Fibrella aestuarina BUZ 2: one gene and its partner. The protein of the gene in region 2 interacts with the protein of the main gene of each other region in a pairwise test. Links are inferred from orthologs where the notes say so. Each region holds a gene or a part of one and is shown on either strand. Other genes may lie near its edges. The genes, in order: FAES_RS23595 and ung.

Evidence for each region.
Region 1: the proteins of ung (region 2) and FAES_RS23595 interact in binary tests that used the Escherichia coli proteins (3 or more experiments, as listed by UniProt). The link is inferred for Fibrella aestuarina BUZ 2 from one-to-one orthologs.

The regions. Positions count from the first base shown.
Region 1 is NC_020054.1:5,701,903-5,704,950, reverse strand. What follows is about bases 272-2,995. They hold FAES_RS23595 (nucleoside-diphosphate kinase), read right to left. Parts: upstream 1,982-2,995; coding sequence 1,562-1,981; downstream 272-1,561. Other genes in these bases: FAES_RS23585 (LysM peptidoglycan-binding domain-containing protein), read left to right, coding at 2,823-2,995; FAES_RS23590 (O-methyltransferase), read left to right, coding at 2,171-2,812; nth (endonuclease III), read left to right, coding at 851-1,507; FAES_RS23605 (response regulator), read left to right, coding at 272-825. In the rest of the region: FAES_RS29300 (tetratricopeptide repeat-containing sensor histidine kinase), read left to right, coding at 1-49; more of FAES_RS23605, read left to right, coding at 58-271; more of FAES_RS23585, read left to right, coding at 2,996-3,048. UniProt on the Escherichia coli protein: Major role in the synthesis of nucleoside triphosphates other than ATP. The ATP gamma phosphate is transferred to the NDP beta phosphate via a ping-pong mechanism, using a phosphorylated active-site intermediate.
Region 2 is NC_020054.1:3,349,927-3,352,988, forward strand. The notes cover bases 202-2,939. They hold ung (uracil-DNA glycosylase), read right to left. Parts: upstream 2,035-2,939; coding sequence 1,369-2,034; downstream 202-1,368. Other genes in these bases: FAES_RS13615 (RagB/SusD family nutrient uptake outer membrane protein), read left to right, coding at 202-1,267; apaG (Co2+/Mg2+ efflux facilitator ApaG/CorD), read left to right, coding at 2,147-2,533; FAES_RS13630 (O-methyltransferase), read left to right, coding at 2,537-2,939. In the rest of the region: more of FAES_RS13615, read left to right, coding at 1-201; more of FAES_RS13630, read left to right, coding at 2,940-3,062. UniProt on the Escherichia coli protein: Excises uracil residues from the DNA which can arise as a result of misincorporation of dUMP residues by DNA polymerase or due to deamination of cytosine.

The DNA of each region.
Region 1 (3,048 bases), 2.4 Mb from region 2 along the record:
GGGCAACGGGCTGGTGTTTCAGCTCGACATGCCCTTTCATTTCGTTTAGCTTACCCTATGAATGCGATTTCTATATTGATTGTGGAAGACGAGGCGATCCTGGCGATGGACCTTGCCCAACGGCTGTCCGATCTGGGGTATACTGTTGTCGATACCGTCGACAATGGCCCGCAGGCCCTGGGCATCGTAAAACAAATGACCGTCGATCTGGTGCTGTTCGATATCAACATCAAAGGTGAGTGGGACGGTATCGAGTCGGCGCGGCGGTTGCGGCAGTTGCAGCCCATCCCGTTTATCTTCCTGACAGCCCTCACCGACGGCCCCACCATCGAGCGCGCCCGGCAGGTGTCGCCTTCGGCCTACATTACCAAGCCCTTCAACGACCTCAATCTGCGCATCGCCATCGATCTGGCGATTCACAATTTTGCCTTGCAAAAATCGGCGCTGTCGCCGGGGCACGTTACCAGCGAAGCCAGCGAGGCGATGCTGAAAAACGAAACGCTGCTGCTGGTGAAAGATCATTTCTTTATCAAGCAGAACTACCGGTTCGTGAAGTTTCGGCTCGACGATGTACTGTTCCTGCAATCGGAAGGCAACTACACCGACATCGTGACGCGCGACCTGAAATACACGCTGCGCGAGGTGCTCAGCAAGGTAATCGAGAAAATGCAGAGCCCCGAAATCTGCCGCATTCACCGCTCCTACGCCGTCAATACGCGCCACATCGACAGCTTCAGCGAAGGCGAGGTGATCGTGGGTAAACACGCCCTGCCGATTGGCCGGTCGTACCGCGACGAATTCATGAAAGGGTTTGAGTTTATGTAGCGGCGCGGAAGCCGTATCTTTGGCTATGCTGAAGAAAGACCGTTTCCGCTTCCTGATCGACTACTTTACCACGCACTTCCCCACCGCCGAAACCGAACTACACTTCAGTAATCCGTATGAGTTGTTGGTGGCGGTAATCCTGTCGGCGCAGTGTACCGATAAGCGCATCAACCAGATTTCGCCCGCTCTGTTTGCCCGTTTTCCCGAGCCCGAGTCGCTGGCGGCAGCCTCTGTCGAGGAGGTGTTTAGCTACATCCGCTCGGTGTCGTATCCAAACAACAAAGCGAAGCATCTGGTCGGCATGGCCCGGCTCCTGATGAGTGAATTTGGCGGTGAAATTCCCGCGACGGTGGCCGAGTTACAACGGCTGCCCGGTGTGGGGCGCAAGACGGCCAACGTGATTGTGTCGGTGGTCTACAACCAACCGGCGATGGCGGTCGATACGCACGTGTTTCGGGTATCGCACCGGCTTGGGCTGGTGCCCAGAACGGCCACTACGCCACTGGCCGTTGAGAAAAGCCTGATGGCCCACATCCCGACGGCACTGGTGCCCCGGTTTCACCACTGGCTGATCCTGCACGGCCGCTACGTGTGCATAGCCCGCTCACCCAAATGCGCCGAGTGTGCCCTTAAACCCGTCTGTAAGTACTACGAAAAAGAATGTATTATGAACGATGTATAATGTACAATGGGGTTGATCTTACTCCATTGTACATTATACATCGTTCATTGGCCATTAAAACTGCTCCAGCCCGGAGAAGAAGAAGTTGCCTTCGATCTGCGCGTTTTCGTCGGAGTCAGAGCCGTGGATGGCGTTGGCTTCGATCGACTTGGCAAACAGCTTACGGATGGTGCCTTCTTCGGCCTGCGCGGGGTTGGTGGCCCCGATGAGCTTCCGGAAATCGGTCACGGCGTTTTCTTTCTCCAAAATCATCGGCACGATAGCCCCCGACGACATGTAGTTTTTCAGGTCGTTGTAGAACGGCCGCTCGCTGTGGACGGCGTAGAATTCGCCGGCACGCTCAGGCGTGAGCCGGGTTTTTTTGATCGCTACGATGCGGAAGCCCGCTTCCTCGATCAGTTTCGTAATGGCACCCGTGTGGCCCTCGGCAACGGCGTCGGGCTTAATCATGGTGAATGTGCGGTTTGTCGTCATTGATGCGTGAGCAACGTTTATTTGGCCGCAAAAGTACGGCGAATTTGGCGGGAAATTTGCGCTTACTCAGAAGTCGCCCCTAACCAGCGACTTTGTATACCAACGTTTGGGTCCGTCTTCGTTTAGCTGGAAAAGCGTACCTTTACCGGTACAATCCTCGCTGTCTCGCCGATTTCCCGGATTAACCGAATGGAGTTTATTGCTGCTGATCTTGCGGCCTATGCCGATGCCCATACCTCGCCCGAAAGCGAGACGCTTCGTCGGCTCAACCGCGATACCCACGCCCATGTGCTCCGGCCCCGCATGCTCTCCGGGCATATACAGGGGCGTTTTTTAGCCATGATTGCCCAGATGATCCGCCCGCGCCGGGTGCTAGAGATCGGGACCTACACGGGCTATTCGGCCCTCTGCCTCGCCGAAGGCCTCGCGCCCGACGGTCGGCTGATCACACTCGACAACAACGAAGAACTGGCCGATTTTGCGCGTAGCTACTGGCAGACAACACCCTGGGCCGCGCAGATCGAACTGCGCCTTGGGCAGGCTGCGGCGCTGATTCCGGCACTCGATGAGGTGTTCGATCTGGTCTTTATAGACGCCGATAAAGAAAACTACGCGCTTTACTACGACCTCGTTTTCGATAAGGTGCGCCCCGGCGGGTTTATCCTGGCCGACAACGTGCTGTGGAGCGGTAAAGTGGTGCAGCCTGTGAAAACATCCGATCGGGATACGCAGGCGGTGCTGGCCTTTAATCAGAAAATTCACCATGATGACCGTGTCGAGAACGTCCTGTTGCCCGTGCGCGACGGTCTGTTACTCGTTCGTAAGCGGTAGCCTATACCCTATGAAAAATCGCTTTGTCTACCTGATTGTCTTTGTTGGCTTACTGTGGCCGGGTCTACCGGGGGTTACATTTGGCCAGTCGGCGCCGATGACGCCGCCCAACGCACCTGACCAGGTGCAGTTTGCTGACCTGACCGTTCGGTTTGAACCCAACGCCCGCCGCCTGGTGCAGCAGGACATCAACGCCCTGATGGTGAACCGCCAGTATTGGGATGCCAAACTCGACC
Region 2 (3,062 bases):
CGACATTCGGGGCGAGAATTTCCTCAACGAGACGTCGAACCTCGTCACTGGTGCCGACGTGTGGAACCTCAACGCCACCAACAGCGCCACCGCGGTACAGACGCTCTGGTATGCCGCTTATCTGTGCATCAACAAGTGCAACATCTTTATCGACGGCATGGCGACAGTACCGGTTACGATCGTGCCGGCTGATGTCGCCGCCCGGTATATCGCCGAGGCTAAGCTGATTCGGGCGCTGTCGTATTACAGCCTGCTGCAATACTACGCCCGGCCTTATGCCGACGGCAATGGGAACAAGCCCGGCGTGCCCCTTCGTTTGAACGGGATCAAAGGCACGGGTCAGTCTGATCTGGCGCGTAGCACGGTGGCTGATGTGTACACGCAGGTGCTGAAAGACCTCAACGAAGCGGAAACGGGTTTACCCCAAACCTATTCGGGTACGGGCGAAAACACCACGCGTGCCCATAAGAACACGGCTATCGCGCTGAAAACGCGGGTATATCTGACCATGCAGCGCTATGCCGATGTGGTCACGGAGGCTAACAAGATTGTAAGCCCAGCAGCGCCTTTCAACGCGCCAACGGGGGTAAACCACCGCTTGCAGGCTGACATCGCCACGGTGTTCACGAACTTCACCACTACCGAGTCGATTTTCTCGATGCCGATGACGACCACGGCGGGCGACTTCCCCGGTACGCAAAACCAGCTGGCGTTCTACTACCAGCCTAACGCCAGCAATGGCGGTACGGGTGGGGCCGAGTACTCGTTGAATCCGAGTGGGATCATCGCCAACACCAACTGGTCGGCTACCGATCGCCGCCGGTCATTTGTTCGGCAAACGGGCACAGGTGCCACCACCAAGAACTGGCTGATCAAGTACAAAACGGTTAGCCCGTACACCGACTACGTTCCGGTGATTCGCTATTCGGAAGTGTTGTTGAACCTGGCTGAAGCGAGGGCGCGTACGACCAACTCCGTAGATGCACAGGCGGTAGCCCTGTTGAGTGCCGTTCGCAATCGGTCAGATGCGGCGATCACCTACACGACGACCAGCTTTGCCAACGCTACCGAGCTGACCAACGCTATTCTGCTGGAACGCAACATCGAGTTCCTGGGTGAAGGGCTGCGCAACAATGATCTGGTGCGGCTGCTGCAAACCATTCCCGCCAAAGGGTCGGTTGCGGCTAAAGCGGCTTCTGAGAATGGCTACATCTGGCCGATCTCTGCGCAGGAGCTAGCTCTCAATAAGCTGGCAACGGACAACTAGAATTACGTCCAAGGTTTAACGTCCAATGTCCAACGTTTACGGATAGCGCACTTAGCGTGTCCGCAAGCGTTGGACATTGGACGTTAAACCTTGGACGTAATTTACCACTCGATCGGTGGCAGGCCTTTGCTTTCCAGGTACGTGTTGGCCTGGCTGAAGTGCTTGTTGCCGAACCAGCCGCCCCACTGAGCGGCCATGGGCGAGGGGTGTTTCGCTTTTAAGATCAAGTGCTTGGAGTCGTCGATGACGGCTCCTTTTTTTTGTGCGTAGGCGCCCCACAGCATAAACACCACGTGCTCTTTTTGCTCGGAGAGGATCTTGATAACGGCATCGGTGAACGTTTCCCAGCCTTTGCCCTGATGCGACCCCGCCTGCCCGGCCCGGACGGTCAGGGTCGAATTGAGCAGCATCACCCCCTGCGAGGCCCAGCGCTCCAGATTCCCCGATTTAGGGATGGGTTTGCCGAGGTCGTCCTGAATCTCCTTGAAAATATTGATGAGCGACGGGGGCTTCGTGATACCATCGGCGACCGAAAACGCGAGCCCATTGGCCTGCCCTTCACCGTGATACGGATCCTGGCCCAAAATGACCACGCGGGCGTCGTCGAAACTACATTTGTCGAAGGCGTTGAAGATCAGGCGGCCGGGCGGATAAATCCGCTGGCTGGCGTATTCCTGTCGTAAAAATTCGGCTAACTTTGGGAAATACGGTTTGTCAAACTCAGGTTGCAGGTAGGGTTTCCAGGATTCGGCGATCGTAACGTTCATAGTAGGGGAGTAATGGAGTAAAGCCGGAAAAATAATTTCCGACAGGCCGATTGACCTGGCAAACTTATCAACTTATTTTACGTTCTAAGGTTGTCTAAAACGAGCTTTGTTTATGGTTTCTGCCGTAACGGAAGGCATTGAGGTAATTGTCAAAACAGAGTATCAGCACGGCTATTCGAGCCCATTGCAGGCACACTTTGTGTTTACCTACCGCATTGCCATTGAAAACCACAGTGAGCATACCATCCAGTTGTTGCGTCGCCATTGGCTTATCTACGACGCCACCGGCGAGGTGCGTGAAGTAGAGGGCGAAGGCGTTATTGGCCTGCAACCTGTGCTCGAACCCGGCGAGCGCCACGAATACGTGTCGGGCTGCAACCTGCACGCCAGCATGGGTAAGATGGTGGGGTCCTATCTGGTCGAGCGGATCATCGACGGCAAACAGTTTCGTATTCAGGTGCCCGAATTCACGATGGTGGTGCCGTTCCAGTTGAATTAATTCTTGATCAAGGCCTATCTCCGGCATTGGTGGCGGGCGGGCAACGCTCACGGTCTCCATTCGCCTTTTGTCTACGCCCTCTACACAGAGGTTATCAGCGCTCGGTCCGACACAACGCCATTCACGGCGATTGAGCAATTGCGGAAACAACTCCGCCAAAGTACCGAACTCATCAACGTAACCGACCTCGGTGCCGGCTCACGAACGGGGGCCGGTCAACAGCGGCAGTTGGGGCACATTGCCCGATCGGCCCAGAAACCAGTTCGGTACGCCCAGCTCCTCAATCGGCTGGTACACCGCTTTAAGCCCACGACAGTGCTGGAGCTGGGTACGTCGTTGGGGCTAACAACGGCTTATCTGGCCGATGCCGCCGCCCGCACAAACGGCCGTGTTGTCACCTTTGAAGGCTGCCCTGCCATTGCCGCCAAGGCTAAAAAGCACCTTGATGAATTGGGCTATCAGCATGTGGATGTGGTCGTTGGTGACCTAAGTAAAACTTTGGCGTCTGAACTAGCAAAATTACCCAGCT